2 regions of the Enterobacter sp. TMH.L2 genome follow, and region 2 is predicted to be linked to the other one. Evidence: predicted binding sites of a transcription regulator. Region 2 holds the regulator's gene; the other holds the start of a gene.
The links. The regulator Fur, encoded in region 2, represses iron uptake genes when iron is present. The targets are predictions, from matches to a motif close to ATAATAATGAGAACNACTATCAA.

Region 1: ACREYP_RS13225 (TonB-dependent siderophore receptor) is a predicted target of Fur. The motif match lies at 8,995-9,017, and genes of this name have one in related genera.

What each region holds. Positions count from the first base shown of each region.
Region 1 covers NZ_CP193791.1:2,755,464-2,771,879, forward strand. Annotated here, with positions in the region: gene ACREYP_RS13195 (CPBP family intramembrane glutamic endopeptidase) at 1-497, opposite strand, end outside; gene menI (1,4-dihydroxy-2-naphthoyl-CoA hydrolase) at 643-1,053, opposite strand; gene ydiJ (D-2-hydroxyglutarate dehydrogenase YdiJ) at 1,050-4,106, opposite strand; gene ydiK (AI-2E family transporter YdiK) at 4,310-5,428, shown strand; RNA gene rprA (antisense sRNA RprA) at 5,728-5,834, shown strand; gene ACREYP_RS13220 (alpha/beta hydrolase) at 5,831-6,733, opposite strand; gene ACREYP_RS13225 (TonB-dependent siderophore receptor) at 6,743-8,905, opposite strand; gene ACREYP_RS13230 (alpha/beta hydrolase-fold protein) at 9,057-10,619, shown strand; gene ppsA (phosphoenolpyruvate synthase) at 10,704-13,082, opposite strand; gene ppsR (posphoenolpyruvate synthetase regulatory kinase/phosphorylase PpsR) at 13,410-14,243, shown strand; gene aroH (3-deoxy-7-phosphoheptulonate synthase AroH) at 14,414-15,460, shown strand; gene hemP (hemin uptake protein HemP) at 15,648-15,812, shown strand; gene ACREYP_RS13255 (TonB-dependent receptor) at 15,915-16,416, shown strand, end outside.
Region 2 covers NZ_CP193791.1:3,406,343-3,422,758, reverse strand. Annotated here, with positions in the region: gene asnB (asparagine synthase B) at 202-1,863, opposite strand; gene ACREYP_RS16475 (HAD-IIA family hydrolase) at 2,171-2,926, opposite strand; gene nagC (DNA-binding transcriptional regulator NagC) at 2,989-4,209, opposite strand; gene nagA (N-acetylglucosamine-6-phosphate deacetylase) at 4,215-5,363, opposite strand; gene nagB (glucosamine-6-phosphate deaminase) at 5,539-6,339, opposite strand; gene nagE (N-acetylglucosamine-specific PTS transporter subunit IIBC) at 6,674-8,698, shown strand; gene glnS (glutamine--tRNA ligase) at 8,876-10,543, shown strand; gene chiP (chitoporin ChiP) at 11,008-12,414, shown strand; gene ACREYP_RS16440 (ChiQ/YbfN family lipoprotein) at 12,462-12,788, shown strand; gene fur (ferric iron uptake transcriptional regulator) at 12,882-13,328, opposite strand; gene fldA (flavodoxin FldA) at 13,608-14,138, opposite strand; gene ybfE (LexA regulated protein) at 14,318-14,596, opposite strand; gene ybfF (esterase) at 14,738-15,505, opposite strand; gene seqA (replication initiation negative regulator SeqA) at 15,680-16,228, shown strand; gene pgm (phosphoglucomutase (alpha-D-glucose-1,6-bisphosphate-dependent)) at 16,256-16,416, shown strand, end outside.

The DNA of each region.
Region 1 (16,416 bases), 650 kb from region 2:
AAATGAGGTTCAATCTTTAAGCCACCCAAAGCTACCGCCAATAGCAACAGCCCTGGGATCAAAGCAATCAGCAAGATCCACCAGAGCTTAGCGGGCTGATATTTCGGCTCGCTGACGAACAGCGACTTCATCATCACCAGCAAAATAAAGGGCACCAGCGCTTTGTCGAAGTTGTAATACATGGAAAACGGCGCACTTTGCGGCCCGGCGGTCACCGAGTCCAGCACCTTTGGATTATGGAAACCGGGAATAACATGGATGGTCAGCGCTACTGCGGCGGCGACCAGCAAAAATTCAAGCACATAGCGCACGGGCTTTCTGTTTGCGGCTTTTAAATAAGCGACGGCAAGAGCGGTCATTACCGCCAGTGAAGCCAGTGCCCGCCAGTCGAGTACACCGTCAACGGCACCCCATACCACGGTCACCAGTAATAATCCGAGGGAAATTTTTTTATTAAATTGTAAAACCAGTAAGGCGGCTGCCAGCAATATCCACATCATTTTTCCTTAAGCCTGAAAACATCATGAGGCAGGTTTTTTAACAAAATGGGTGGTGGATATATAGTTTTTTAAAGAAATAATCACAAATTAAAACAATCCCACGTCCCCGAGGGCTGAACGTGGGAATATTTTAGCCGTTGCTTTACACCACCGCCGTAGTCAGGCGGGAGGTACAGCACAGCTGGTCTTGCTGATCGTAGATATCAATTTGCCACACCTGATGACGACGCCCCGCGTGCACCGCGCGACAAACGCCGCGCACCACGCCTTCTCGCGCCGAGCGGATATGATTGGCGTTCACTTCCAGCCCAACCACCTTCTGGTCGCCTTCGGTGCACAGGTAGCCTGCTACGGAACCCAGCGTTTCCGCCAGCACCACCGACGCGCCACCGTGCAGCAGGCCAAACGGCTGCCGGGTGCGCTCATCCACCGGCATGGTGGCCTCAATTTCGTTGTCGTCAAAACGCGTAAATTCAATGCCTACATGGCCGACCATATTGTTCGCGCCCATTTTATTGAGCGCGGCAAGCGTGGCTTCACGTCGCCAAATCATCCGATAATCTCCAGAAGAGCCTGTAATGGATGCCGTACGCCGTTGCCCTCAACGCGCTTGACCTGGCTGCGGCAGGAGTAGCCGGTTGCCAGACAGCGGTTGCGCGGCAGGCGCTGCATCGCCTGATGCCAGGAGAGTTCATAGATGCCCAATGAATTGGCGAGATTCTTCACCTCGTGACCGTAAGTGCCAGCCATGCCGCAGCAGCCAACACTCACGCTCTCGAGCTTCGCGCCAAAACGAGCAAAAATACCGGCCCACTGATTCGGTGTCGCCGGCAACGCCGTTACTTCGGTACAGTGGCCAAAGAGGTACCATGCTTCCCCTCCCGCGCCCTGCACTTCCCGTTCTTTCAGCGCAGTCTGGAGCCATTCGTGCACCAGCTGCACCTGAAAATCACCGCGCTCTTCGCCTAATGTCTGTTTATATTCATCGCGGTAGCACAGGACCAGCGCCGGATCGACGCCGACCATCGGCATACCCAGTTTCGCAATGCGGTTCAGGAACTCAGACGTTTTACTCGCCGTGCGCGCAAAACGCTGCATGAACCCTTTAATGTGCTGAGCCTTACCGTTCGGTGAGAACGGCAGCACCACAGGTTCAAAGCCTAGCTTATCTGCAAGCTTAATAAAATCAGCCACCACCTGAGCATCGTAATAGCTGGTGAACGGGTCCTGCACCACCAGCACGGTTTTGGCGCGCTGCTCATCTGAGTAATGCTCCAGCTCTTCCAGCGTGACGTTGGCTGAGCGGTGCCCGACCAACTGCTGCTGCAGCGTCGGCGTGGACAGCATAGGCAGGTCAACCATACCGATGTGCCTGCGGGACAAACTCTGGACCCACGGCTGGCTCATAAAGAAGTTGAAGGTTTTTGGCGCGCGCGCCATCAGCGGCGCGTAGCTCTCCACGGAGGCCACAACGTGATCGCGCAGCGGGCGCAGATAGCGCGTGTGGTAAAGCTGCAGGAAGCGAGAGCGGAACTCCGGCACGTCGATTTTAATCGGGCATTGGGTCGAGCAGGCTTTACAGGCCAGGCAGCCGGACATCGCCTCTTTCACTTCGTGGGAAAAATCGTACTCGCCCTTGCTGGCGTGCCACGAGTTGCGGGTACGCTCGATAAGGCCTCGCAGGCTGGCGCGCTGCTCCGGCAGCTGTTTCTCAAGCTGCAGCGGGTCAACGCCGCGTTCGGCCAGCAGCCGCAGCCATTCACGGGTCAGCGTGGCTCGCCCTTTCGGGGAGTGGATACGGTTGCTGGAGATTTTCATCGACGGGCACATCGGGCTTTTCACGTCGAAGTTAAAGCACAGGCCATTGCCGTTGCACTCCATCGCGCCGCGCCAGGAGGTGCGTACCGCAATCGGGATTTGTCGGTCAAACGTTCCGCGCTTAACGGCATCGACCTGCATCATCGGGTCGTCCACGCCGAGCGGCGGGCAAATCTTCCCGGGGTTCAGCCGGTTAGCCGGGTCAAACACGGCTTTAATCCGGCGCAGTTCTTCATACAGCGTTTCACCGAAGAAGGCCGGGCTGTACTCGGCGCGGAACCCTTTGCCATGTTCGCCCCACAGCAGACCGCCGTATTTTGCCGTCAGCGCCACCACGTCGTCGGAGATGCTTTTCATCAGCATTTCCTGCTGCGGATCGCACATATCCAGCGCAGGGCGAACGTGCAACACGCCTGCATCAACGTGACCAAACATCCCGTAGCTCAGGTTGTGGCTGTCCAGCAGAGCGCGGAATTCAACAATGTAGTCCGCCAGATGCTGCGGCGGCACGCAGGTGTCTTCGGCAAACGGAATCGGTTTAGCCTGCCCTTTGGCGTTCCCCAGCAGGCCAACGGCTTTTTTCCGCATGCCGTAGATTTTTTCGATACCGGCCAGCTCGTCACAAACCTGCCAGCCAATCACCCCGCCCTCGCCTGCGGCTATTAGCGCATCGAGGCGAGCACATAGCTCAGTGACCTGGCCGTCGATCAGTGCCTGGTCGTCCCCGGCAAATTCAACGATGTTCAGCCCGAGCATCTCTTTGTTCGGCACGTCGGTGATCAATTCGCTGACCGAGTGCCAGACGATATCTTCCCGCGCCAGGTTCAGGACTTTGGAATCGACGGTTTCCACCGACAGCGCCCGAGCATCCACCATAAAGGGCGCGTTACGCAGGGCTGAATCGAAGGAGTCATACTTGACGTTCACCAGCCGGCGCACTTTCGGCAAGCGGGTGATATCCAGCTTCGCCTCGGTGATAAAGGCCAGCGTCCCCTCGGAGCCGGTAAGAATGCGGGTTAAATCGAACTTGCTTAGATCGTCATTAAAGACGTGGCGCAGGTCATAGCCGGTAAGAAAGCGGTTTAGTTTGGGGAATTTATCGATAATCAGCTCACGCTGCTCGCGGCAGCGTTCAAGCACGGTGCGGTAGATTTTACCGCTCGATGTCTCTTCGCGGCCCAGCTCTTCGGCAAGCCCGGTTGCCATCTGGTGCGTGTCCAGAATTTCACCGTCCATCAGCACGGCGCGCACGCCCAGCACATGATCGGAGGTTTTACCGTACACCAGCGATCCCTGCCCGGAGGCATCGGTATTAATCATTCCTCCCAGCGTGGCACGGTTACTGGTCGACAATTCCGGGGCAAAGAAGTAGCCGTGCGGCTTCAGGAACTGGTTGAGCTGGTCTTTAATCACGCCGGCTTCGACCCGCACCCAACCTTGTTCCGGGTTGATTTCGATAATGCGATTCATGTAGCGGGACATGTCCACCACGATGCCGCCGTTCAGCGACTGCCCGTTGGTGCCGGTGCCGCCGCCGCGCGGGGTAAACACCAGGGATTTAAAGCGCTCTTCGGAGGCCACGCGGGTAATCAGCGTGACGTCGGCGGTTGAACGAGGGAAAAGCACCGCATCCGGCAGCAGTTGGTAAATACTGTTGTCGGTCGCCATGGTCAGGCGGTCTGCGTAGCTAGTGGCGGTATCGCCGGTAAAGCCCTGTTGCTCCAGTGATGCTAAATAGCTGAGCACCAGCTGAACGACGCCAGGTGCCTGAGAAATTTGTGGGATCATTGACGGGTCGACCCTGTGTTGCTTAGTAAGAGTTATCGTTTGCGTGTCTGTTTTGTTTTTATCATATTCCATCGCGATTTGCGGCTGTTATTTCAGATAACGCGATGCGAAATGCACCTGTCAAAAATCGAGGAAATACATCATCATTAAATTATCGCCATGCGAATTTAGCGCGGGTGCATTTTATTGAGGTGATTCTTCCTATGATCAAAGTCAGTCAGCCAAAGGATCTGCTGCAGATCCTGCTGTCCGTGCTGTTTATTTCGGTGATGATTCTTGCCTGTCTGTGGATTGTCCGCCCGTTTGTTTTGGGCTTCGCCTGGGCCGGAACCATCGTCATTGCGACCTGGCCGCTGCTCATCAAATTGCAAAATCTGCTGTGGGGCAAACGCTCCCTTGCGGTGCTGGTGATGACGCTGCTCCTGCTGATGCTGTTTGTCATCCCGGTCGCGATGTTAGTGAACAGTCTGGTGGACAACAGCGGCCCGGTGATTAACTGGGCGACCAAAGGGCACATGGCGCTGCCCGCCTTCGAATGGCTGCACAGCGTCCCACTTATTGGCGATAAACTTTACAGCGGCTGGAACACGCTGGTGAGCAGCGGCGGCAGTGCGATTATGGAAAAGGTCCGACCCTATATCGGCACGACGACCAGTTGGTTCCTTGGTCAGGCCGTACACATAGGTACTCTGCTTGTGCATCTCGGCCTGATGCTGCTGTTCAGCGTGCTGCTGTATGCCAAAGGTGAGACGCTGGGGAACGGCATTCGTCATTTCGCCTTCCGCCTCGCGGACAAACGCGGTGATGCCGCCGTACTGCTGGCCGGCCAGGCGATTCGCGCCGTAGCGCTGGGCGTGGTTGTCACCGCGCTAGCACAGGGTGTACTGGGCGGTATTGGCCTGGCGGTGTCCGGCATTCCTTACGCCGCGCTGCTTACGGTGCTGATGGTGCTTAGCTGCCTGATTCAGCTTGGCCCGCTGGTGATTCTGGTGCCCGCCATTATCTGGCTGTACTGGAGCGGCGATACCACCTGGGGGACGGTGCTGCTGGTATGGAGTTGTGTCGTTGGCACCATGGATAACGTGATTCGCCCGGTGCTTATTCGCATGGGCGCGGACTTGCCGATGATTCTGATTCTTTCCGGCGTGATCGGCGGCTTGATTGCCTTCGGGATGATTGGCCTGTTTATCGGCCCGGTGCTGCTGGCGGTTTCTTATCGCCTGATTTCGGTCTGGATGCACGAGGCGCCTGCCCCACAGGACGATCCACAAGAGGTGGTCGAACTGCTTGAGGAGCAGCAGACGCTGAATGTGAAGAAATAAAGATGCGGAGGGTTTGAGGAGTTCCTGTTCGCTCAAACCCTCTATGCGACAACAGCTAAGTTTCCGTTCACATCCTCTACATCTCCACAGAAACTTTTTTAACGACAGAATAACTTGCGCCTAAAGCAGTGACTTAACGCAAATGGTTAATAAATCTAATCAATAACGCATTTTCCCTTCGCTATTCCGGCCATTGAAGCCCCCATTCCGGGCTATGCTGCCTCAAGTTATTTACCTTCTGTTAACGATTGAGACGAATCTGAGTGACGCCACTTAGTGAGATGCCTACTATTTAACTCACGGTTATGAATCAACACGTTGATTTATAAACATCGAAATCCCCTGAGTGAAACAACGAATTGCTGTGTGTAGTCTTTGCCCATCTTGATGATGGGCTTTTTTTTATTCTGATTTCGCAAAGTGATTGATAAGCGCCCCATGCAGAACCAACGGGGCAACGGTCAGGTGGCTCTGCCCTTCTACCAGCGTAAAATCAACCCGGGTCGGGGCGTTAGCTATCAGGGCATTAGCCATTTCGCGGTTCCCGTCTACCATCGCTCGCTGCCCACGATGTTTTAATAGCGTGGCGCGCTTCTCTTCCGACAGCCTGGCCTCCTGCGGCTGCAGCGACTGTTCATAACTTCCCACGGAGAGCGATAGCTGAGCATTTCCCTTATCAGGCCGCCAGTTTTGCGCCATTCGCAGCAGATAGCGGTCGTTCCACCATACCGATGGGCTTGAGGCGTAATAATGCTGGAAAGCGCCCGGTGAGGTCATAAACAGCCAGGTGGTGAACAGGCCGCCATAGGAGTGCCCAAAAAGCGCCTGCCGCTGCGGATTGATTTTCCACTGCTTTTCGACCCAGGGCCGGAGTTCAGCGTCGATAAACCGCCAGAATTTCTGCGCCTCGCCGGGGGCGCCAGGCGGATAAGTGCCCCCTGCCGGGTTCGGCTCCAGCACCACTTTTTCTACCGCAGGTCGATAATCCCGCTCCCGGCGGCTGTTTTCCGGGTAGTCAATCGCCACCACCACGCCCGGCGTCAACGGGCAACGCTCACAGGTCAGGCGCTGCATCAGCGACACCGCGCCGGGGAAGACGGACTCACCGTCCAGAAGGTAAATCACCGGCCAGCCTTCTGACGGCGCTTCGCCTTCAGGCCAGGAAACCATAATTTTATACTCACCGTTTTCCGGCGAATGCAGACTGTGTACCAGCGTATTCGCCAGCGTGTAGGGCTTATCCTCGATGACCGCTGCCCCCGAGGGAGCAGCGAGTGCGATAAGCGCCATAAGCAGATAGCGCAAAAGTTCTCCTTACCAGCGATAGCTGACGGTGGCGGTTAAGGTACGGCCAATGCCGTAGAAACAGGCTGAATCCGACGCGCAGGACGCCACGTATTTTGTGTCCGACAGATTATTGACGTTGAACTGCAGGGCGGCCCCTTTTAAATCAGGGCTCACTTCTCCCAGCTCGTAACGCAGCATGGCGTCATAGAGATCCACGGCCGCCACTTTAAAGGTATTTTTCGCATCGCCATAGCTGGTCCCGATGTAGCGAACCCCGACACCTGCCGTCAGGTTTTTCAGCAGGCCTTCAGGAATAGTGTAACTGCCCCACGCCGAGGCCATATGTGTTGGAACACGCGCGGGCGTTTTTCCTTCGGTGCCCGCCACGGTGGTGCTCACGGTTTCCGCATCCGTCCAGGTGTAAGAGCCTATCAGGTTGAGGCTGTTAAACAGCGTGGAATGCACCTCCGCCTCCAGCCCTTTAGAACGGATTTCACCGGCGTTTTCAAACCAACCCAGCGCGCTGTTGTAGGTCCCAACGTTTGTCTGGCGGAGATCGAACAGCGCCAGCGTCATGAAGGTCTCTTTCAGCGGCTGATACTTCAGGCCCACTTCGGTCTGCTTGCCCAGGCTTGGGTCGAACGGCGCAGCGCCTGGCGCACGGTTGGTCTGCAGATTGGGCTCAAACGAGGTGCTGTAGCTGATATACGGCGACAGGCCAAAATCAAAGGCGTAAAGCAGCCCCGTACGCCAGGTGAACTTGCTGTCATTCTGCTGCGTCGTTTTACTTTTTAACCTGTCCGTCGTGCGCACTTCGGCCCAATCATAACGCCCGGAAAGCAGCAGTTGCCAGTTGTTCCAGCTGAGCTGATCCTGCAGGTACACGCCCGTCTGGTCGAGATTCTGCTGATCGTCGTTCACCGCGCTGAAGGTGCTTTCGTCCACATTGAGGCCATATACCGGATTCGGCCAGTACAGATCGTATTTCGCCCCGGTACCGCGGCTGAGCTGCTGCCGGTCATGGTTAGACTTGTAATCCAGGCCGCCTAACAGCGTATGCCCCAGCGCGCCGGTATCAAACTGCGCTTCAAGCTGGTTATCCACGCCAAACTCATCGGTATCACGCGTTTCTCGCTGCGCACGGCGCGAAAGTAGCGTCTCGCTTTTTGAGGTGGAATACACGAGGTAACGGTACTTCTGTTTGATACTGGCGTAACGGGCGTTCTGGCGGAAGGTGAAGATATCGTTGAAGCTGTGCTCGAACTCATAGCCCACCATCGTTTGCTCGCGCCACGACTGGTCGTAATTGGGATCGCTAACGTTAAAGTCCAGCGGGATATACCCCGCCGTGGTTTCCGTCACCAGGCCTGCGGCAGGCAGGAAGTTACGATAGCCCGCCTTCGGGTCTTTCTGGTAGCTGGTCAGTAAAGTAAAACGCGTCTGCTCGTTGGGATACCAGGTCAGCGCCGGCGCAATCGCCAGGCGCTGCTCTTTGTAATCGGCCACCTGGCTGTGCTGCGTGCGTGCGATGCCGTTCAGGCGATAAAGCACCCGATTATCGTCGCTTAGCGAGCCGCCAAAATCAAAAGCCCCCTCGGCCAGATGCTGGTTGCCTGAGCGGAACTGCACTTCATGTATCGCTTCCCTTGTCGGCCGCTTGCTGGTCATGCTGATAAGCCCGCCGGGGTTCACCTGGCCGAACAACACGGATGCCGGGCCGCGCACCAGCTCCACGCGCTCAAGCAGCCACGGGTCAAACGTCCCGGTCTGGGAAGACGCTGTTGCGCCATAGCTCAGTCCGTCAAGATATTTTGGGACATAGCTGAAGCCGCGCACAAACACCTCATCGTTGCGGTTCGAACTGCCCCGATACTCCGTCAGCACCCCGGCCGAATAGCGCAAAGCCTGCGACACGGAGGTAACATCCTGCGCGTTCATTTGGTCGCGGGTAATCACCGAAACCGACTGCGGCGTTTGGAGCAAATCAGCCGCGGTTTTCGTTGCAGACAGCGTTTTGGTAGCCACCATCCCCTTCAGCGGCGCAGAAGGATCCTCGCTAACGGAGCCGGTGACAACCAGAGTTTCCTCGCTGCCCTGCCGCTCCTGCGCCTGAACGCCGTTTCCCATCCCCAGGGCACTGAATCCCATCAGCCAAAGGCCGCAGGTTACCTTATTATTTTTAAAGTGCATGACCGTAACATCCCATGTGATTAGGTGAATTAAGTTCGCCTTTCTCTCCTGTTACGTTTTGTCGTAAAACGCAACGACTCGCAATGTTATTGCAAATCAATCTCATTTGCATTAGCGTGTACGCACTTTTTTATCAGGAATGATAAACACGATGAGAGCCGCGTGGAGCGCATTAATGTTGGGGCTTTGTTCAGCGTCGGCGGTGGCCGCGACCTGTACTTTTACCGGCAGCCAGGGTGAGCAGGATGGGAAGTTCGACGCCAGCGGCGAAATCTGCTTTGGCCTTCCGGCGCTGGGTGAAAATTACGCCAACGTCCGGTTGAGCGGCGTGACCGACGCCAGCCTGGTGGACAGCAAAGGCAGACTCTGGCGTTCGCTGGTGGAAAACGGGCCGGTGGATGGCCAGCACAATCCGCTTTTCGCCCTGCCCGTCGGCCAGCCTTCTACGCTGGTGCTTCGCGGTGAACCCGGCCGGCGCTGGCTGTTTCGCTGGCAGATCCGTGAAACCGTGCCGCTCAAGCGTAACGACGAACAATCCCCGGAAAGCCCGACACTGCTGGCGCTTGAGCAGGCTCTGAGCCATGGCGCAAGTACGGAAGCCTTCTGGCAGGAAAGGCGCGAGCAGGGCACGCCGCTGGTCGAGCCCATCGATGCCAGCCGTAAACGCGTGACGTTCCTGTGGCGAGGCGCACAGGGCAACGTGTTCGTGCTCGGTTCACCGGCCGGTGACCATGACCCGATGTTCCGCCTCGGGCAGTCCGACGTCTGGTATCGCAGCTATGTGGTACCGGCTGATACGCTAATGCAGTACAAACTTGCCCCCGACGTTCCCCTTGTGGAAGGCACCGCGCGCGACCAGCGCCGGGCGATTCTGGTGTCGGCCCAGACTGACCCGCTTAACCCGCAATTCAGCCCCGCAGGCAAAGGCGACCGCTGGAATCGTTTCTCGCTTTTGGACCTGACCACCCACCGCTATTTTACCCCGCAGGCAACCGCCGAGCCGATTCGGCAGGGCTCCCTTGTTCGCTATCAGGTAGAAAGCAAAAAGCTGGCTAACCGGCGGGAAGTGACCGTCTATCGGCCACGCGGGGGGCAGCCCGCCCGCTGGACGCTAATGCTGTTCGATGGCCGTATGTACCAGGACCGTTATCATCTCGCCAATGTGCTGGACGGCCTGATAGCCCGTCATGCCCTGCCGCCGGTTAACGCCGTGTTTATCGACAGCCTGGACGGCGAACGACGTGAAAAAGAGCTGCCGCCCAATCCTAATTTCGCTGATTTTATGGCCGAAGAGTTAGTGCCGTGGCTGCACCGCCAGGGCATCACCACCCCGGCACAAAAAACCATCGTGGCAGGCTCCAGCTACGGCGGCCTGGCATCGTCCTGGGTGGCGCTTCGCCATCCCGAAGCGTTTGGCAACGTGCTGAGTTTGTCCGGCTCTTACTGGTGGGCACCCGAGGGCGAAGCGCCGGGCTGGCTTACCCGGCAGTATCAGGCATCCCCGCGCCTGCCGGTGCGATTTTGGCTGCAGGCGGGACGCTTCGAAAGCAAAGGCGCAGACGGCGGTATTTACCGTAATACGCAACAGCTTGAAGCCGTGCTGCGTGAAAAGGGCTACGAGGTGAGCTTTAACCCCTGGTCGAGCGGGCATGATTACGCCGCCTGGTGCGAGGCCATTATTACCGGCATGAAGGAATTGATTAAGCGGGGATAAGTGTCGGCCCGGTGGCCTACCCCGCATAAGGCAGGCAGGCTCCGGGCCGGATCCCCTCTCTTTATTGCAGAGAAGGGTTGAACGTTACTTATTCAGTTCAGCAAGGCTGAGCCAGGTTTGCACCACGGTGTCCGGGTTCAGGGACAGGCTGTCAATCCCCTCTTCCATCAGCCAGGCGGCAAAGTCTTCGTGATCGGACGGCCCCTGCCCACAGATCCCGACGTATTTACCCTGTTTCTTCGCCGCTTTAATCGCCATCGACAGCAGCGCTTTCACCGCGTCGTTACGCTCGTCAAACAGTTCAGACACCACACCAGAGTCGCGATCCAGGCCCAGCGCAAGCTGCGTCATATCGTTCGAGCCAATGGAGAAGCCGTCAAAGTATTGCAGGAACTCGTCCGCCAGCAGGGCGTTGGACGGGATCTCGCACATCATGATGATCTTCAGCCCGTTCTCACCGCGCTTCAGGCCCTGACGTTCCAGCTCCTCAACCACCGCTTTTGCCTGGGCAACGGTACGCACAAACGGTACCATCACTTCGACGTTGGTCAGGCCCATTTCATTACGCACGCGCTTCATGGCCGCGCATTCCAGCGCGAAGCAGTCGCGGAAGCTGTCTGCCACGTAGCGACCTGCCCCACGGAAGCCCAGCATTGGGTTCTCTTCTTCCGGCTCATAACGCTCGCCGCCCACCAGGTTGGCGTATTCGTTAGATTTGAAGTCAGACAGACGCACAATCACGCGCTTCGGCCAGAACGCCGCACCTAAAGTCGCGATCCCTTCGGTCAGGCGACCCACGTAGAACTCAACCGGATCGTCATAACCTTTCATCATCGTGCGGATTTCCGCCTGCAGCGCGGGCTCCTGCTGGTCGAACTCCAGCAGCGCGCGCGGGTGCACGCCAATCATGCGGTTGATGATAAATTCCAGACGCGCCAGGCCAACGCCTTCGTTCGGCAGGCAGGCGAAGTCAAACGCACGATCCGGGTTGCCAACGTTCATCATGATCTTCAGCGGCAGATCCGGCATGGCATCAACCGTGGAGCTTTTCACGGTGAAGTCGAGGATCTCCGCGTAAACGTAGCCGGTGTCGCCTTCGGCGCAGGAAACGGTCACGTTCTGGCCGTCTTTCATGCGCTCGGTGGCATCGCCACAGCCCACAACGGCTGGAATACCAAGCTCACGTGCGATGATGGCCGCGTGGCAGGTACGCCCACCGCGGTTGGTGACAATCGCCGCCGCTTTTTTCATGATCGGTTCCCAGTCCGGGTCGGTCATGTCGGTGACCAGCACGTCGCCCGGCTGGATGCGGTTCATTTCGCTGATGTCGTGGATCACTTTTACCGGACCCGCGCCGATGCGGTGACCAATCGCGCGGCCTTCCGCCACGATCTGCCCCTGCGCGTGCAGCTGGTAGCGTTCCATCACCTGGCCCTGAGAACGCACGGTTTCCGGGCGAGCCTGAACGATGAACAGCTTGCCGGTATGGCCGTCTTTAGCCCACTCGATGTCCATCGGGCGGCCATAATGTTTTTCGATTTGTACCGCCTGCTTAGCCAGTTCCTGAATCTCTTCCTGGGTAATACAGAAGCGGTCGCGATCGGCTTCCGGCACGTCTTCAATCCGCACCTGCTTGCCGTGTTCCTGCGTTGGAGCGTAGACCATGCGAATTTTTTTCGAACCCATGGTGCGGCGAACGATGGCCGGATTACCCGCCTCAAGCGTTGGCTTGTGCACGTAGAATTCATCCGGGTTTACGGCGCCCTGCACAACCATTTCACCCAGGCCCCACGCGGCGGTAATAAACACCACCTGATCGAAACCGGATTCGGTATCAATGGAGAACATCACCCCGGAAGAAGCGAGGTCGGAGCGCACCATACGCTGAACGCCAGCGGAGAGCGCCACGCCGCGGTGGTCGTAGCCCTGATGCACGCGGTAGGAGATTGCACGGTCGTTAAACAGCGAGGCGAAAACGTGTTTCACCGCCACCAGCACGGCATCATAGCCCTGCACGTTGAGGAAAGTTTCTTGTTGCCCGGCAAAGGAAGCGTCCGGCATGTCTTCCGCAGTGGCCGAAGAACGCACCGCAAAAGAGGCCTCGGCATCATCGGAGGAGAGCGTTTGGTACGCTTCACGAATGGCATGCTCCAGCTCAGGCTGGAAAGGCGTGTCAATAATCCACTGGCGAATCTGCGCCCCGGCTTTTGCCAGTTCGCTCACATCGTCAATGTCGGTTTTATCCAGCAGCTCGTAGATACGCTGGTTCACGCCGCTCTGGTCGAGAAACAGGTTAAACGCCTCGGCGGTGGTCGCAAAACCGTTCGGGACGGAAACGCCCATACCCGAAAGATTGGTAATCATTTCACCCAGGGAGGCATTTTTGCCTCCGACCCTGTCTACATCATTCATGCCAAGTTGGTTATACCAAAGCACCAGCGGTGACGAGCCGTTATTGGACATCGAAACAATCCTTTTTTAAATGAATGGGTACAAGAAACACCAGACTTCGTATTTAGCTTTGCATACTCTTAGGGGGGAATGAAACCAGTGAATCGTTCAAGCAAAATAAAATATGACGTTTTCGGATAGATCCGCTCATTTCATAAACCATTGATTATCATATAATCCTCACAATTTAGATGGGTATAGTATTGATTTGAATATATTTAAGATGGTTTATTAAATTTAAAAACGCTATTTCACTTTTTAAATTAAGATTAGCGCTACTCGGAATCCCTTGTTTTACTTTATGCTTTAGGGAAACCGGTTCCCCGCTCAGGAATAAAAATGGATAATTTAGTCGATCGTCAGGTATTTTGTATTTCCGATGGCACCGCGATTACCGCAGAGGTACTTGGTCACGCGGTCATGTCACAATTCCCGGTATCTATCAACAGTATTACGCTGCCGTTTGTTGAAAATGAAAGCCGCGCAAAAGCGGTAAAAGAGCAGATTGACGCTATTTACCAACAAACCGGGGTGCGTCCGCTGGTGTTTTATTCCATCGTGCTGCCCAATATCCGCGACATCATTATGCAGAGCGAAGGTTTCTGTCAGGACATCGTGCAAACGCTGGTTGCGCCGCTGCAGCAGGAGCTAAAACTCGACCCGACTCCCGTCGCCCACCGAACGCACGGCCTTAACCCCGGTAACCTGACGAAATACGACGCCCGTATTGCCGCCATTGATTACACGCTGGCGCACGACGACGGGATTTCGATGCGCAATCTCGATCAGGCGCAGGTCATTTTGCTGGGCGTATCCCGCTGTGGAAAAACGCCGACCAGCCTGTACCTCGCGATGCAGTTTGGCATTCGCGCCGCGAACTACCCTTTTATTGCCGATGACATGGACAACATTCAGCTCCCGGCCGTGCTTAAACCGCTGCAGCACAAGCTTTTTGGCCTGACCATTAACCCTGAACGCCTGGCCGCCATTCGTGAAGAACGGCGTGAAAACAGCCGCTATGCTTCTCTCCGCCAGTGCCGTCTGGAGGTCGCCGAAGTGGAAGCTCTGTTCCGTAAAAATCAGATCCGCTACCTCAACAGCACCAACTATTCTGTTGAAGAGATGGCGACCAAAATTCTCGACATTATGGGACTGAATCGCCGCATGTACTAAGAAACTAGTACAAAAGATCGAGCGTGTATGCTAGGGTGTACAGACTGCGGTGGGGCAATCCTTTCGCCAAAGCCGGCCGGATGTTGAAATCGGTCAGCTTTGGTTTATTGTGATCCCCATCACTTCCCGGTAAATCTGCCGCAGAGAAGACAAAATTTCTGAGACACCCAATGAACAAAACAGATGAATTGCGAACCGCGCGCATCGACAGCCTGGTGACGCCGGCTGAGTTAACCGAGCGCTTCCCGGTTTCCGCCGAGGTTGCCCAGCACGTCACCGCCGCCCGCCGCCGGATCGAAAAGATCCTCACCGGTGAAGATAAGCGCCTGCTGGTTATCGTCGGCCCCTGCTCGATCCACGATCTTGACGCCGCGATGGACTATGCTCGCCGCCTCAAAACGCTGCGTGAAAAACATCAGGATCGTCTTGAGATCGTGATGCGTACCTACTTCGAAAAACCCCGCACCGTCGTCGGCTGGAAAGGGTTAATTTCCGATCCTGATCTGAACGGCAGCTACCGCATTAATTACGGCCTCGAACAGGCGCGCCGCCTGCTGCTGCAGGTCAACGAGCTGGGTGTCCCTACCGCGACCGAATTTCTGGATATGGTGACCGGGCAGTATATCGCCGACCTGATTAGCTGGGGCGCCATTGGCGCGCGCACGACCGAAAGCCAGATCCACCGTGAAATGGCGTCCGCACTCTCCTGTCCGGTTGGCTTTAAAAATGGTACAGATGGCAATACCCGCATTGCGGTGGATGCCATCCGTGCCGCGCGTGCCAGCCATATGTTCCTCTCCCCGGATAAACAGGGGCAGATGACGATTTACCAGACCAGCGGCAACCCTTACGGCCATATTATTATGCGCGGCGGCAAGCAGCCGAATTATCACGCAGAAGACATTGCCGCCGCCTGCGACACGCTGAGCGCGTTTGACTTGCCTGAACATCTGGTGATTGATTTCAGCCACGGTAACTGCCAGAAGCAGCACCGCCGTCAGTTGGATGTTTGCGAAGATGTTTGCACGCAAATTCGCAACGGCTCGCGGGCGATTGCCGGGATCATGGCGGAAAGCTTCCTGAAAGAAGGGACGCAGCAAATCGTTGCTGGCCAGCCCCTGACTTACGGGCAGTCGATCACCGATCCTTGCCTTAACTGGGAAGATACGGAAACGCTGGTCGCGATGCTGGCGCAGGCCACTGACCGACGCTTCTGATAGTCTCCACCGGCGGGCACTTGATAACCCGCCGGATATCATAGCATTACGCCTCGCGACAACTCGCCCGCAAAGAAATTCCCTGATTCACACAATTCTTACAAATAATGCTTGCTGCTGATTCGGCTTTTTCTGATAATGATTCTCATTGTTACACTGATTGTCATTTGTAAACAGAGTGAAGCGTATGGACAAACCATTCACCCCCGCCCGCCCACAGCCCGCGACAGAACCTCGCCAGGTTGACAGCAAAACGCTGCTCGGTGCCGATGGCCGTGTTGTTATCGTCCATGAAGGACAGCAATATCTGTTACGCCAGACTCAGGCCGGGAAGCTGATCCTGACCAAATAAATTAAACAAACCGTTCCCCACACCCAAACGGGGAAATTAGCCAGCCACCCAGGTCATACCCAGGCAGCCAGCGCTTTCGATATTCCTTAGGAGAGTTGCGCTATGCCTTGCACCAACACAGCAGGTTTTCGTCTGTCTGTACTCACGTTAGCCGTATTTACCGCCCTGCCCGCTTTCGCAAAAGACGATCAAATGACCGTGGTTGCCACCGGTAACCAACGCAGCACTTTCGAAGCCCCAATGATGGTGAGCGTTATCGATGCAAATTCGCCAGAGAGCCAGACGTCCACGTCCGCCGCTGACATGCTGCGCAAAGTTCCGGGGATCACCATCGACGGCACCGGGCGCACCAACGGCCAGGACATCAACATGCGCGGTTACGACCGCCGTGGCGTACTTACCCTGGTAGACGGCATTCGTCAGGGCACCGACACCGGCCACCTGAACAGTACGTTCCTCGATCCCGCGCTGATTAAGCGTATTGAAGTGGTACGTGGCCCGGCGGCTCTGCTGTACGGCAGCGGCGCGCTGGGCGGTGTTATTTCCTATGAAACCGCAGACGCCGCCGATCTGCTATTTGACGGGCAAAACAGCGGCTTCCGCG
Region 2 (16,416 bases):
GACTCTACAGCGTCAACTAGTTTTTTCCCGAAAACCCGCTCAGAATGCTCGTTTGAATGACTTGCGAACAGCTTGCTTGAAATATCGACAATAACGCACGTTTTTGTTTTTAATTCCGCTTAAAAACAGGGATAAAGCCGCGACAGGAATACAGAAACGACAACGGGCCATAAGGCCCGTTGTTTTAAGCTAAATCAGCGATTAATAGGCGGCCTGGTGCACACCTACCGCGCGTCCTGATGGATCGTTCATGGTTTTGAACGACTCATCCCATTCGATTGCTTTTGCGGAAGAACAGGCTACTGACGGGCCGCCAGGTACGCATTCTGCCGCGCTTTGCAGCGGGAATAGCTCTTCAAAGATTTCGCGGTACAAATAGGCTTCTTTCGAGCCCGGAGTGTTGTACGGGAAGCGGTAGGCGGCGGTCGCCAACTGCTGGTCGCTAATCTGTTCAGCGGCCACTTCTTTCAGCGTATCGATCCAGCTGTAGCCCACGCCGTCAGAGAACTGCTCTTTCTGGCGCCACGCCACGCTTGCAGGCAGGTAGGATTCGAAGCACTCGCGCAGGACATGCTTCTCCATTTTGCCGTTGCCGCACATTTTGTCCTGCGGGTTGATGCGCATTGCCACGTCGAGGAATTTTTTATCCAGGAACGGGACGCGGGCTTCAACGCCCCAGGCAGACATCGCCTTGTTCGCACGGGCACAGTCAAACATGTGCAGAGCCTGCAGTTTACGCACGGTTTCTTCATGCAGTTCTTTGGCATTTGGCGCTTTGTGGAAGTACAGGTAACCGCCGAATACCTCATCAGAGCCTTCCCCGGACAACACCATTTTGATGCCCATCGCTTTAATCTTACGCGACATCAGGTACATCGGTGTTGAAGCGCGGATCGTTGTCACATCGTAAGTTTCGATGTGATAGATAACATCGCGGATAGCATCCAGACCTTCCTGCACGGTGAAATGGATCTCGTGGTGAACCGTGCCCAGGTGGTTAGCGACTTCCTGCGCGGCTTTCAGGTCAGGAGAACCTTCGAGGCCGACGGCGAAGGAGTGCAGCTGCGGCCACCACGCTTCGCTGCGCTCTTCATCTTCTACGCGACGTGCGGCAAATTTCTTGGTGATCGCGGAAATCACGGAAGAGTCCAGCCCGCCGGACAGCAGAACACCATAAGGCACGTCGGACATCAGGTGGCTCTTGACGGAATCTTCCAGCGCCTGGCGCAGCGCGTTTTTGTCCGTGACGTTGTCTTTTACTTCTTCGTAGCTGAACCAGTCGCGCTGGTAGTAGCTGCGAATCTCGCCGTCTTTGCTCCACAGGTAGCTGCCCGCCGGGAACTCTTTGATGGTGCGGCAAACAGGCACAAGGGCTTTCATTTCTGAAGCGACGTACAGGTTGCCGTGTTCATCGTGGCCCATATACAGCGGGATAATACCAATGTGGTCACGGCCAATCAGGTAAGCGTCTTTCTCGCTGTCGTAAAGTGCGAAGGCGAACATCCCCTGCAGCTCATCAAGGAAGTCAGGGCCTTTTTCCTGATACAGCGCCAGGATGACTTCACAGTCTGAACCGGTCTGGAAGGTATAGCGGTCGCCGTATTCGGCGCGCAGAGCCTGGTGGTTGTAGATTTCGCCGTTAACCGCCAGGGCATGAGTTTTTTCGGTGTTGTACAGCGGCTGAGCGCCCGCGTTGACGTCAACGATGGACAGACGTTCGTGCACAAGAATCGCTTTATCGCTGGCGTAAACACCCGACCAGTCCGGGCCACGGTGGCGCATCAGGCGCGATAATTCCAGCGCTTTTTTGCGCAATTCAACTGCATCAGTTTTGATATCCAGAACGCCAAAGATAGAACACATATAACTTCTCCGTACACTTGCCTGAGCGATTTGAGTTGTGGTGCTGCGTTGCCGATTTTTGCTTTTACTGCGGCTTTGCTGCGTTGCTTAGTAATGAAAATGCTCAATCGCTGAAGGGAATGCAAGGCTTTTAGCTTTCAACTAATAAATAGTGCAGTGAGGATTGCTGATTGATGAAAAATGACGATGTTTTGGGCGTTAAAATTAACGGATCGTCAATTTTTAACAATTTGCACTGAGGTTTGTTTCTGCTACGCGGCGATTTTTTATCGATATAAAAATGCCGGCTCTGGGCCGGCATTCTGAATTAGAAGATATCGATTTCAGCCACAGAGGGGTAAATCCAGCTCGGCCTGAAGGGCATATCGTCAACGTTGTTCAGGCTGGAGACGCCAGACAGCACAAGGATGGTTTCAAGACCGGCCTGGAAGCCCGCGAGAATATCCGTCCGCAGGTTATCGCCGACGATAACGGTTTGCTCGGAATGCGCCTGCATTTTGTTAAGCGCCGCGCGGATAATCCACGGGCTTGGTTTGCCGACATAAAACGGCTCGCGCCCGGAGATTTTCTCAATGCCAGCGCAAAGCGCGCCGCAGGCCGGGCTAAATCCGTGGCCGTGGCTGTCAGGGTTGGTGGCAATAAAACGCGCCCCGTTTGCCACAAAGTAAGCGGCTTTATGCATCATCTCCCAGTTAAAAGAGCGGGTTTCACCGACGATGACAAAGTCGGGATTAATGTCGGTAATGGTAAATCCAGCTTTATAGAGCTCGTGAATCAGCGCCCCTTCACCGACGACGTAGGCTTTCTTACCTTCCTGACGACGGAGGAAATCAGCCGTGGCCATGGCCGAGGTGTAAAACACGCTCTCCGGCACGTCGATGCCCGCGGAGGCAAAGCGGTTGGCAAGATCCTGGCTGGTCTGGGAAGGGTAGTTGGTTAGCAGCACCAGCGGCATTTCTTTTTCAAGAATACGTGCCAGAAATTCATTAGCGCCCGGCACGGCGACGTTGTCGTGCATTAGCACGCCGTCGATATCACAAATTACGTTCTGGATGGTGGTCATTAACAACTCTGGCTCACGGAATGAAGTCGGTAACTATAGCGTAAAATGCTGCCTGGGCAGCATTAACTTTCCAGCAAATGCTGAAGCAAGACGCCGTTTAGCATTGAGCGCTTAACCAGCGCAAAGGCGCCAATTGCCGACCGGTCGTCCAGCTTTGAGCAGACGATAGGCAAGTTTTTACGGAAGGCATTCAATACCTGGGTGTTGATGCAGCCTTCGATGGCAGGCAGCAGCACTTTTTCGGCTTCGATTATCTCGCCGGCAAGGACGACTTTTTGCGGGTTAAACAGGTTAATGGCGATGGAGATGGCTTTCCCCAGATGGCGGCCAACATGTTCCAGCACTTCACAGGCCAGCGCATCGCCTTTATTGGCCGCTTTGCAGATGGCCTGAATACTACAATCATCCAGCGTCAGGCGGCTGTTGTAGCCTTGCTCCAGCAAATGGCGGACGCGTTTTTCAATGGCGGCGTTCGCGGCAATGGTTTCCAGGCAGCCAAAATTACCGCAGTGGCAGCGTTCGCCCAGCGGATCGACCTGAATGTGGCCAATCTCACCCACGTTCCCATTACGGCCGATAAAAATCCGCCCGTTTGACAGAATTCCCGCCCCGGTGCCGCGGTGGACTCGCACCAAAATAGAGTCTTCGCAGTCTTGGGTTGCACCGAAGTAGTGCTCGGCCAGCGCCAGGCTGCGAATATCATGGCCGACAAAACAGGTCACCTTGAAACGTTTTTCCAGGCTGTCGACCAGCGCCCAGTTGTTGACGGCGATGTGCGGCATGTAGCGGATCACGCCGCTTTCGGGGTCAACCAGCCCTGGCAGGATGACGGAAATAGCGATAAGTTCGCGGGTTTTACGCTGCCAGGTTTCGATGAAGTGGCTAATGGCTTTAAGCAGCGCATGCTCGAGCGTTTCCTGCGTGCGTTCCGGCAGCGGATAGTGCTCTTCGGCGATGGATTTCGCGCTCAGGTCGAACAGGGTGATAGTGGCGTCGTGGCGACCAAGACGCACGCCAATAGCGTGGAAGTTACGTGTTTCAGTCGTAATAGAGATAGCGCGGCGGCCGCCGGTGGAGGCCTGCTGATCAACTTCTTTTATCAGGCCTCGCTCAATAAGCTGGCGAGTAATTTTTGTGACGCTGGCGGGCGCAAGCTGGCTTTGTTCGGCAATCTGGATGCGCGAGATAGGACCGTGCTGATCAATCAGGCGGTAGACCGCCGCGCTATTCAGCTGTTTTACCAGGTCAACGTTACCAATTTGGGCTTGTCCGCCAGTCGTCATGCTATTTACTCAGTTACGACCTCGTTACCATTAACGATGGTCTTGATAATTTTATAGTCGCGGTTAAACACGGTGAGGTTGGCCACTTTACCGGCTTCGATTGCGCCCAGGTGTTTATCCACGCCCATGGCGCGAGCAGGGTAGAGGGTTGCCATCCGCAGAACTTCATCCAGTGCGATGGCCGCGTGCTCCACCAAATTGCGAACGCCTTGAATCATGGTCAATGCAGACCCACTCAGCGTACCGTTCTCATCTACGCACAGACCGTCACGGTAGTATATTGTTTTGCCAGCAAAAATGAACTGATCGATGTTGGCACCTGCCGGCGCGGTTGCGTCGGTAACCAGGCACAGTTTATCGCCCTTCACACGTTTTGCGGTGCGGATGTTCGCATAATCCACATGTAAACCATCAGCAATGATGCCACAGTAAACGTCGGCTTCATCAAAAATTGCGCCCGCAAGGCCAGGTTCACGGCCGGTAATATAAGGCATCGCGTTGAAAAGGTGGGTTGCGAAGGTGATCCCTGCGCGGAAGCCAATTTTGGCTTCTTTAATCGTTGCATTGGAATGACCCGCAGAAACGATGATGCCTGCTGCCACCAGTTTCTGAATGACTTCTGGCTCAACCATTTCAGGTGCGAGGGTGATTTTGGTGATCACATCGGCATTCTGGCAGAGGAAATCAACCAGCTTCGCATCCGGCTTGCGGACGAAGCCTGGGTTGTGCGTCCCTTTTTTCACGATGTTGAGCCACGGCCCTTCAAGGTGCAAGCCCAGCGCCTGATGGCTGTATTTCGCCAGATAGTCGCGCATGACTTTCACGCCCTGCATCATCAGCTCGTCGCTGGTGGTGATAAGCGTTGGCAGGTAGCTGGTGCAGCCTGAGCGTTCGTTTGCTTTCTGCATGATTTCCAGCGTTTCAACGGAAACGGCTTCTGCTGTGTCGTTAAACTGCACGCCGCCGCAGCCGTTCAGCTGTACATCAATAAAACCGGGGGCAATGACGGCTCCGCCCACATCGCGCGTTTCGATACCTGCTGGCAGTGCATCAACAGGGCAAACGCGCTCAATCAGGCCATCGGCAATAACTACCGCGTGGTCATCCAAAATTTCGTGGCCGGTATAAATCCGACCGTGGATTAATGCATACATATCCTACCCCCGGTAATAACGTCGTGCTTTAAGACTGTAAGATCGCTAATAAAGAGGAAAAGCCGAAACACCTTCCTCTTTATGACTGACTTTAGAAAACCAATGCATTGATTTTCCAGAGCTACTGACGCCCTCAGCGGTTGCCGTTTGAGGCGCATCAGTGGCCGACCAGGCCTTAAAGGCCTTTAATGTTTTCTGCTTCCAGCTCGTTGAAATATTTCAACGTTTTCACCTTCAGCTCCATGGTGGACGGCTCGTCACACACGATCACCGCCTTCGGATGCAGCTGCAGGCAGGTGATAGTCCACATATGGTTAACGTTGCCTTCCACGGCCGCCTGCAGCGCCAGCGCTTTGACGCCGCCCAGCACCAGAATCATCACTTCTTCTGCATCCAGCAGGGTGCCTACGCCAACGGTCAGCGCGTATTTAGGTACCTGAGTCACGTCGCCGCCGAAGAAGCGGGAGTTTGCCACGCGTGTGTCATGGGTCAGGGTTTTAATACGGGTGCGGGAAGCCAGAGAAGACGCTGGTTCGTTGAACGCGATATGACCGTCGTTACCCACGCCGCCCATGAACAGGTGAATTTTGCCGTAGGAGCGAATTTTCTCTTCGTAGCGGCGGCACTCTGCATCAACGTCTTCCGCATTGCCGTTCAGCAGGTTGATATTTTCTGCAGGGATATCAACGTGATCAAAGAAGTTGCGGTGCATGAAAGTATAATAACTTTCCGGGTGTTCTTTCGGCAGGCCGACGTATTCATCCATGTTGAAGGTAACGACGTTCTTAAAGCTAACCTGGCCTGCTTTATGCATCTCAACCAGAGCTTTGTAAGCTTCCAGCGGCGTGCCGCCGGTTGGCAGACCCAGAACAAAAGGACGGTCCGCGGTCGGTTTGAATGCATTGATGCGATTTACAATATGGCGAGCTGCCCATTTGCCGACTTGTGCCGGGGTAGCCAGGGGAATCAGTCTCATCATTCACCTCGTAGTTTAAGAGTAAAAATAGGGTTAGCTGAATCGATCTCGATAAGCATAAGGGTAAACCACTTTTATACTGAACCGACAGGGATCAATCCGCCTCGATTTTTTGAATCATAAAATAAGTTTTCGGAGATAGCCAGTGAAGGGGGAGGGTTGAAGCGATATTTGGTGATAAATATCACAAAAAAGGTGCGTTTAATTTGCGGTACGAATTAATTTTTTTCACACTTCACCGTGTGATGTGAATCGTCGCCGTGTATTCAATGTAAGTAAGACAATAAAAACACTGCTTGAGCGAGCCTTAACGGGGTCTCATAGGGGGAATAAAGTGAGTATTCTAGGTTATCTACAGCGCGTGGGCCGGGCACTTATGGTGCCGGTGGCTACACTGCCAGCAGCAGCAATATTAATGGGGGTTGGTTACTGGATTGACCCAGTTAGTTGGGGTGGAGACAACGCGTTAGCCGCGCTCTTCATTAAATCCGGTTCCGCCATTATCGATCACATGTCCGTGTTGTTCGCCATCGGCGTCGCTTACGGTATGTCCAAAGACAAAGACGGTGCCGCGGCACTGACCGGCTTTGTTGGCTTCCTGGTTCTGACCACCCTCTGCTCACCGGCAGCGGTTGCTATGATCCAGAAAATTCCGGTGGATCAGGTTCCGGCGGCATTTGGTAAAATTGAAAACCAGTTCGTAGGTATTCTGGTCGGTATTATCTCTGCGGAATTGTACAATCGCTTCAGCGGCGTTGAGCTGCCGAAAGCGCTTTCGTTCTTCAGCGGTCGCCGTTTGGTTCCTATCCTCACCTCCTTCCTGATGATTGTTGTTGCCTTCATCATGATGTACGTCTGGCCGATGATCTTCGACGGTCTGGTGAACTTCGGGGAGCACATTCAGAAGCTGGGTTCTGCGGGCGCAGGTATCTACGCCTTCTTCAACCGTCTGCTGATCCCGGTTGGCCTGCACCACGCTCTGAACTCCGTGTTCTGGTTTGACGTGGCAGGGATTAACGACATCCCTAACTTCCTGGGTGGCGCTCAGTCCATCGAAGCAGGTAAAGCGGTTGTCGGTATCACCGGTCGCTACCAGGCGGGCTTCTTCCCAATCATGATGTTCGGTCTGCCGGGTGCAGCGCTGGCCATCTACCACTGTGCACGTCCTGAAAACAAAGCAAAAGTTGCCGGTATCATGATGGCCGCTGCTTTCGCTGCGTTCTTCACCGGTATCACCGAACCGCTGGAGTTCTCCTTCATGTTCGTTGCGCCGGTACTGTACGTGATTCACGCAGTGCTGACCGGTATCTCCGTATTTATCGCAGCAAGCATGCACTGGATTGCGGGCTTTGGCTTCTCCGCGGGCCTGGTGGATATGGTGCTTTCTTCCCGTAACCCGCTGGCAACCCACTGGTGGATGCTGATCCCTCAGGGTCTGGTGTTCTTCGTTCTCTACTACGTGGTGTTCCGTTTCACTATCACCAAATTCAACCTGCTGACGCCAGGCCGTGAACTGGCTGTAGCCGGTGACGAAGCTGATGGTCAGGACGTGAACGTGAGCGGTGACGCAAACCAGGACGTTTCTGGTCTGGCTCGTCAGTACATCTCTGCGGTAGGTGGCTCTGCAAACCTGACCGGTATTGATGCCTGTATCACTCGTCTGCGCCTGAGCGTGAAAGACTCTTCCGTTGTTAACGAAGCGCTGGCTAAGCGTCTCGGTGCGACAGGCGTTATTCGCCTGAACAAAACCAGCGTGCAAATCATCGTTGGCTTTGCGGCAGAAAAAATTGCTAACGCAATGAAAACAGCTGGCACTGTAGAAGCAGCGGCGCCTGTTGCTGCTGCGGCACCGGCTCCTGCGGCTAAACCACAGGCTGTTCCAAACGCGACCAGCACAACTATTGCCGCTTTGGTTTCTCCAGTCACTGGCGACGTGGTTGAGCTGGATCAGGTGCCTGACGAAGCTTTCGCCAGCAAAGCAGTCGGTGATGGCGTAGCCGTTAAGCCAACGGACAAAACCGTGGTTTCTCCTGCCGCCGGGACCATCGTGAAAATCTTCAACACCAACCACGCGTTCTGCCTTGAAACAGAAAAAGGTGCAGAGATTGTGGTTCACATGGGCATCGATACCGTTGCTCTGGGTGGAAAAGGCTTCACGCGTCTGGTGGAAGAAGGGGCCGAAGTGGTTGCCGGCCAGCCGATTCTGGAAATGGATCTCGATTTCCTGAACGCCAACGCGCGCTCCATGATTAGCCCGGTAGTTTGCAGCAACATCGACGACTTCAGCGGTCTGGTTATCCAGGCTAAAGGTCAGGTGGTTGCAGGCCAAACGCCACTGTATGAGATTAAAGGCAAATAATCGCTCCTGAGTAAGCATTTGTGCCTTAAGCGGCTGACGTAAATCGTCAGCCGCTTTTTTATTGCGTGCCGTTAGCCGATATGGATAACCCTAATTTATGCAACTAAAGGTTGTTTCCCGAGGCCGCTTATTAGATCATACGCCGTTAACTAAGGTACACGCTTTGAGGAACCCGCGATGAGTGAGGCTGAAGCCCGCCCAACTAACTTTATTCGTCAGATTATTGATGAAGACCTGGCGAACGGTAAGCACACCAGTATTTGCACCCGTTTTCCGCCTGAGCCAAATGGCTATCTGCATATTGGTCACGCCAAGTCTATTTGCCTGAACTTTGGCATCGCCCAGGATTACCAGGGGCAATGCAACCTGCGTTTCGATGACACAAACCCGGTAAAAGAAGACATCGAATACGTAGAGTCCATCAAGCACGACGTTGAATGGCTGGGCTTCCACTGGTCCGGCAACGTGCGTTATTCGTCTGACTATTTTGACCAGCTTTTTAATTATGCCGTTGAGCTGATAAATAAAGGACTGGCGTATGTTGATGAGCTGAGTCCGGAACAAATTCGTGAATACCGTGGCTCTCTGACTGCGCCCGGTAAAAATAGCCCGTTCCGCGATCGTAGCGTTGAGGAAAACCTCGCGCTGTTCGAGAAAATGCGCAACGGTGAGTTTGCCGAGGGTACCGCCTGCCTGCGTGCCAAAATCGATATGGCCTCGCCGTTCATCGTTATGCGCGACCCGGTGCTGTACCGCATTAAATTTGCCGATCACCACCAGACCGGCAACAAGTGGTGCATCTACCCGATGTACGACTTCACCCACTGTATTTCCGATGCGCTGGAAGGCATTACGCACTCGCTGTGTACCCTGGAGTTCCAGGACAACCGCCGTCTGTATGATTGGGTGCTGGATAACATCACCATTCCTGCTCACCCGCGTCAGTACGAATTTTCTCGCCTGAATCTCGAATACGCCATCATGTCCAAGCGTAAGCTGAACCTGCTGGTGACCGAGAAGATTGTAGAAGGCTGGGACGACCCGCGTATGCCGACTATCTCCGGCCTGCGTCGCCGCGGCTATACCGCAGCATCCATTCGCGAGTTCTGTAAGCGCATTGGCGTAACCAAGCAGGACAACACCGTTGAAATGGCTTCTCTGGAATCCTGCATCCGTGACGATCTTAACGAGAATGCGCCGCGTGCAATGGCCGTGCTGGATCCGGTAAAAGTTATTATCACTAACTACCCTGAAGGTGAAGAAGAGACGGTTACCATGCCGAATCATCCTAACAAACCTGAAATGGGTAGCCGTGAAGTGCCGTTCAGCCGCGAGATCTATATCGATCGCGCTGACTTCCGCGAAGAAGCAAACAAGCAGTACAAGCGCCTGGTGCTGGGTAAAGAAGTTCGCCTGCGTAATGCCTATGTGATCAAAGCCGAACGCGTAGAAAAAGATGCAGAAGGTAATATCACCGAACTTTACTGCACCTACGATCCGGAAACCCTGAGCAAGGATCCGGCGGACGGTCGCAAGGTGAAGGGTGTTATTCATTGGGTGAGCGCGGCACACGCGCTGCCGGTTGAAATTCGTCTGTACGACCGCTTGTTTAGCGTCGCGAACCCAGGGGCTGCGGAAGACTTCCTGTCTACCATTAATGCGGATTCTCTGGTCATTCGCCAGGGCTTCGCTGAGCCTAGTCTGCAGAACGCGGAAAAAAGTAAGGCATATCAGTTCGAGCGTGAAGGTTACTTCTGCCTGGACAGCCGCTATGCGACGGCGGAAAAACTGGTGTTTAACCGCACCGTTGGCCTGCGTGATACCTGGGCTAAAATCGGCGAATAATTGCCGTTTATTGCCTGATGAAAACGCCGCTAAATGCGGCGTTTTTTCTTTTTGATTACCAGTCATTAACCTTATATACACATTCGCGATGCGAATTAATTCTCATTCACATTTCTGTGAAAATTTCCTCACAGGAAGTCATGCCTTCCCCGTAATCTCCTGATGCTTATAATGAAAGCGCTCTCAATGAAGTTTTATTCTTAAAATCAATCGTAATCAGGGTTAATAATCTGCTGCGCAATTTTGTTACAAATGCACATAGATTATGTGCTCTCTGTCATACTCCAGGAAATCTCTGATACAAAGTCATTGATAATTCGCGTCGCGAAAAATAGTCTATAAGCAGCAGTAATGCGGGTGTGTTAGGCAAAAACCGCTTTTAGCCGTCAGGCAATTTTACTTTTTTTCGTCATTGGCGCTTTTCACGTCAGGCGATGATTTTTACGTCAAAGAGGAATTTAACTATGCGTACGTTTAGTGGCAAACGTAGTGCGCTTGCTCTTGCTATTGCAAGCGTTACCGCTCTTTCAGGTTTTGTCGTGGCTCCGCAGGCTAGCGCCGCGGGCTTTGTTGATGACTCCACGCTGACCGGCGGCATCTATTACTGGCAGCGTGAACGTGACCGTAAAGACGTGTCCGACGGTAAGTACAAAACTAACCTGTCGCACTCAACCTGGAACGCCAACCTCGACTTCCAGTCTGGCTATGCGGCCGATATGTTTGGTTTTGATATTGCCGCTTTCACCGCCATTGAAATGGCCGAAGACAGCGCCAGCGGTCACCCGAACGAAATCGCATTCTCCTCTAAAAATAAAACCTACGACGAAGACTACTCCGGCGATAAAGGTGGCATCAGCCTTTATAAAGCGGCGGCCAAATTCAAATACGGCCCGGTTTGGGCTCGCGCAGGTTACATTCAGCCAACCGGTCAAACGCTGTTAGCACCACACTGGAGCTTCATGCCTGGTACTTATCAGGGGGCTGAAGCGGGAGCTGCATTTGACTACGGTGATGCCGGTGCGCTGAGCTTCTCCTACATGTGGACTAACGAGTACAAGGCGCCATGGCACCTTGAAACCGATAAGTTCTACCAGAACGATAAAAAGACCAAAGTTGACTATCTGCACTCCATCGGCGCGAAGTATGACTTCAAAAACGATCTGATTCTGGAAGCCGCATTCGGTCAGGCTCAGGGCTTTGTTGATCAGTACTTTGCTAAAGCCAGCTACAAATTCGACGTTGCAGGCAGCCCGCTGAGCACCAGCTACCAGTTCTACGGCACCCGTGATAAAGCCGCGAACAATACCATCAATGATATCTACGATGGCACCGCATGGCTCCAGGCGCTGACATTTGGCTATAAAATTGGCCAGGTCGACCTGCGTCTGGAAGGGACCATGGTGAAGGCAGAAGGCCAGCAGGGTTACTTCCTGCAGCGTATGACGCCAACCTACGCGTCTTCCAACGGTCGTCTGGATGTGTGGTGGGATAACCGCTCTGACTTCAACGCCAACGGTGAAAAAGCCGTGTTCTTCGGTGCAATGTATGACCTGAGCAACTGGAACCTGCCGGGTTGGGCAGTGGGTGCTTCTTACGTTTATGCATGGGACGCAAAACCATCTACATGGGCGCTTGATGCTTCCGGTAACCGCCAGGATCTCGCTTCTAACAAGATCAAAGAGTCTTCTTACAGCCTCGACGCCATGTATACCGTGCAGGAAGGCCGTGCGAAAGGCACGCTGTTCAAACTGCACTTCACTCAGTACGACAACCACTCCGACATCCCAAGCTGGGGCGGTGGGTACGGCAACATCTTCCAGGATGAGCGTGACGTGAAATTCATCGTGATTGCTCCGTTCACCATCTTCTGATGTGAAACCGGGCGCGCAAGCGCCCGTTTTTTTATAAGGAACCGAACATGAAAAAGATTCTGCTGATTACCGCCGCTGTATTCACGCTGTCTGCCTGCGTTCAACCTCCTGCACCTCCGGAAGATTCACGCCTGAAGCAGGCCTATAGCGCCTGTATCAATACGGCGGAAGGCAATCCGGATAAAATTGAAGCCTGCCAGAGCGTGCTGAACGTACTGCGCCAGGAAAAACAGCATAAAGCGTTTGTTGAGAAAGAGACGGTGAACGTGCTGGATTACCAGAAATGTATCCAGGCAAGAAAGAGCGGCAATGATGAAGCCGCGAAGGTACGCTGCGATAAGATTTGGCAGGAGATTCGCGCCAATAACAGCTGATAGCCTTTTTCAGTCAATAAAAAACCGGCAAGGGAAACCTGCCGGTTTTTGCTTTTAAACGCCACCGAAGCAGCGTTTGTTAATGCGGATTACTTATTTAGGATCGTGGGCCGTGTCGTCTTCGCGGCAGTCACCTTCAGCACAGTGTCCGTACAGATAGAGGCTGTGGTTAGTCAGGCGGATGCCGTGGCGCGTGGCAATTTCACGCTGGCGGGATTCAATAGAATCATCGCTGAACTCGATCACTTTACCGCAGTCGAGGCAGATCAGGTGGTCGTGGTGATGCTGCTGGGTCAACTCAAAAACGGACTTGCCGCCTTCAAAATTATGGCGGGTCACGATCCCTGCATCATCAAACTGGTTCAGCACGCGATAGACGGTCGCCAGGCCGATTTCTTCGCCCATGTCGATCAGACGTTTATATAAGTCTTCCGCGCTGACGTGATGATTTACCGGCTCTTGCAGCACTTCGAGGATTTTTAATCGCGGAAGCGTGACTTTCAAGCCGGCCTTCTTTAATGCGGTATTGTTGTCAGTCATGCGGAAAGTGTCCTGTTGCTTAACGATTCGCTCAAACTGCAGTGAGCGTAAAGAGTAATGCGTCTCATTATAGAACTGCTACTTCTAAATGGGAACCGCAAGTATGGTGCAAAATAAGGCTGAAAAATCGTGGCGGCGTCGCCATTTACAGTAATTATCAGCCAAGCTATCAGGAAGACATTGTACAGGGATGTACGAGAAAGTTACAAACTTGTAGCAATTATTTTCATTGCTACAAGCTATCAAGATGGCGCAAATGCTGTATTTGCGCCAGAGAAATCAGGCGTTAATGATATCCGACAGATTCAGTTCTTCAGAAACCTGTTTAACCCACTTCTCAACGCGCTCAGCGGTCAGTTCCGGCTGGCGATCTTCATCGATGGCCAGGCCGACAAAATTGTCGTCATCCGCCAGGCCTTTGGAGGCTTCGAAGTGGTAGCCCGCGGTTGGCCAGTGGCCCACAATCGCCGCGCCGCGCGGTTCGATAATGTCGCGAATGGTGCCCAGCGCATCACAGAAATATTCCGCGTAGTCTTCCTGGTCGCCGCAGCCGAACAGCGCCACCAGTTTACCGTTGAAATCGACTTCTTCAAGCGTAGGGAAGAAGTCATCCCAGTCGCACTGGGCTTCGCCGTAGTACCAGGTCGGGATGCCGAGCAAGAGAATGTCGAAACCTTCGAGATCTTCTTTGCTGCTTTTAGCAATGTCATGCACCTCAGCAACGTCTTTACCGAGCTGTTTTTGAATCATTTTCGCGATATTTTCGGTGTTACCGGTGTCGCTGCCGAAAAAAATGCCTACGATTGCCATGAGTAAAATAACCTCTTGAAACTTAATAGTATGCTGGCCGTTCAATGCCCACGTATAGGGCAATCATAGCAGAACAGCTCCAGCAGCGGAAACAGCTATCACGCCCGGGTGCACAGTCTGCAACATGGTTTTGCTCACCCTTTTGAGATTTCAGATAACCCGCAGGGTGGCTGAAGGCGTTACCCGAGATTTTTAAGCTGCTCGAGCAGCATCTCTTCGATCAGTTCGCTGCGGCTGATGTTACGGGCGTCAGCCAGCTGGTTGAGGGCATCGACCGCCTCGTTGTTCAGTTTTAGCTCAACCCGCTTCAAACCACGCACTTTATCGCGCTTCAGCTGATTGCGCTTATTGATACGCAATTGCTCATCGCGCGAGAGCGGATTAGTTTTCGGCCGCCCGGGGCGACGCTCGTCCGCGAACAGATCTAATGTAGTACGGTCCGTTTGTTCTTTTGCCATGATTAGAATACTGACAGGAAATTCTGGCTGCAGGGGCAGGGTGCCGGTGCAATTAAGCGCGCCATCATACATCAGCGCGCCATTCGCGCCAACGCGTTAGCGACTTCAGCTGCCCGGTCGGTCTGTTTTTAATCAGTTTTTCTACTCTGCGTCGATAAATCGGTGGATCGCCCGTAGAACGGCATCCGGTTTTTCCGCATGAACCCAATGACCCGCTCCAGCGATGACGTGAGCACGGGCCTGTGGGAACTGACTTAGCAGCGCCTCGCGGTGGCTTTCATCAACATATGGAGAATTCCCGCCGCGAATAAATAGTGCAGGATATGGCCAGGCCGGAACAGGCCGCCAGCCAACGATAGTTTCGTATTGCTGCCAAAGCACGGGCACGTTGAACTTCCACTCGCCGTCAGCAAAGGATTTCAGCAGAAACTGAATGACGCCTTCCTCAGCTACGTGGTCGCGCATGATTTGCGCCGCCTGCTGGCGAGTTTTTACGCCCGCTTCGGTGACCGCGCGAATAGCCGCGAAAATTTCGTCGTGACGGCGAACCTGATAGTTAACCGGCGCAATATCTATCATCACAAGCTTATCAATACGCTGAGGGGCTATTGCGGTAAGCGCCATCACCACTTTGCCGCCCATGGAATGGCCAATAAATGTGGCCTTCTCGATGCCGTATTCGTCCAGCGTGTCCAGAACGTCCCCGGCCATTGCGGCATAGCTCATATCATCACTGCGCGGTGACAGCCCGTGATTGCGCAGATCGATCTGCAGCAACGCATGATCTTTACCCAGATCACGTGCCAGGACACCCAGGTTATCCAGGCTGCCGAACAGGCCGTGGATCAGTACGATAGGGGAATTGCTATTCAATTGTTGCGCAGTTTGCAGGCGAGCATTTAATTTCATGGCAAAGTTCTTTATTTTGGTTCGTTTGGTTAGGGTATCATGTTGGCATTCTCGCGGGCGTGCGGCAAATATTCAGTTTACTCTGACTTTGAGTCGCCTCTCCTGTTCGCTGTTGGGATTTGACCCTATAATCCCAACGACTTGTATTCAGAAAAGATATCGCACTGGATTAAGATGAAAACAATCGAAGTTGATGACGAGCTTTACCGCTATATTGCCAGCCAGACTAAACACATCGGCGAGAGCGCGTCAGACATTTTACGGCGTATGCTTAAATTTACCGCCGGGCAAACACCAGCAGCCACTTCTACGCCCGCTGCGCCTGAGCGCGCTGCGGCTCCCGTTGTTGAAGAAAAACCTGCGAACACGGCTCGTAATCGCGTGCGTGCCGTTCGTGAGCTGCTGCTTTCCGACGAGTACGCTGCCCAGAATAAAGCCGTAAACCGCTTTATGATGGTGCTGTCCACGCTGTATATGCTGGATGCAAAAACCTTTGGCGAAGCCACTGAATCGCTGCATGGTCGCACCCGCGTCTATTTTGCTGGCGATGAGCAAACTCTGCTGGCAAACGGCAATCAAACCAAGCCGAAACATGTTCCGGGCACCCCATACTGGGTGATCACCAATACGAATACTGGTCGTAAATGCAGCATGATCGAACACATCATGCAGTCAATGCAGTTCCCTGCGGAGCTGATTGAAAAGGTTTGCGGCACTATTTAAAAACCTGGCGTCAGTAAGGAAGAGCCAATGGCTAACCACGATCGTGCGGGCCAACCTGCACAACAGAGCGACTTGATTAACGTAGCCCAGCTTACGGCGCAGTATTACGTGCTTAAGCCAGTGGTGGGGAATAGCGAACACGCGGTGAAATTCGGGACCTCCGGCCACCGCGGCAGTGCAGCACGGCA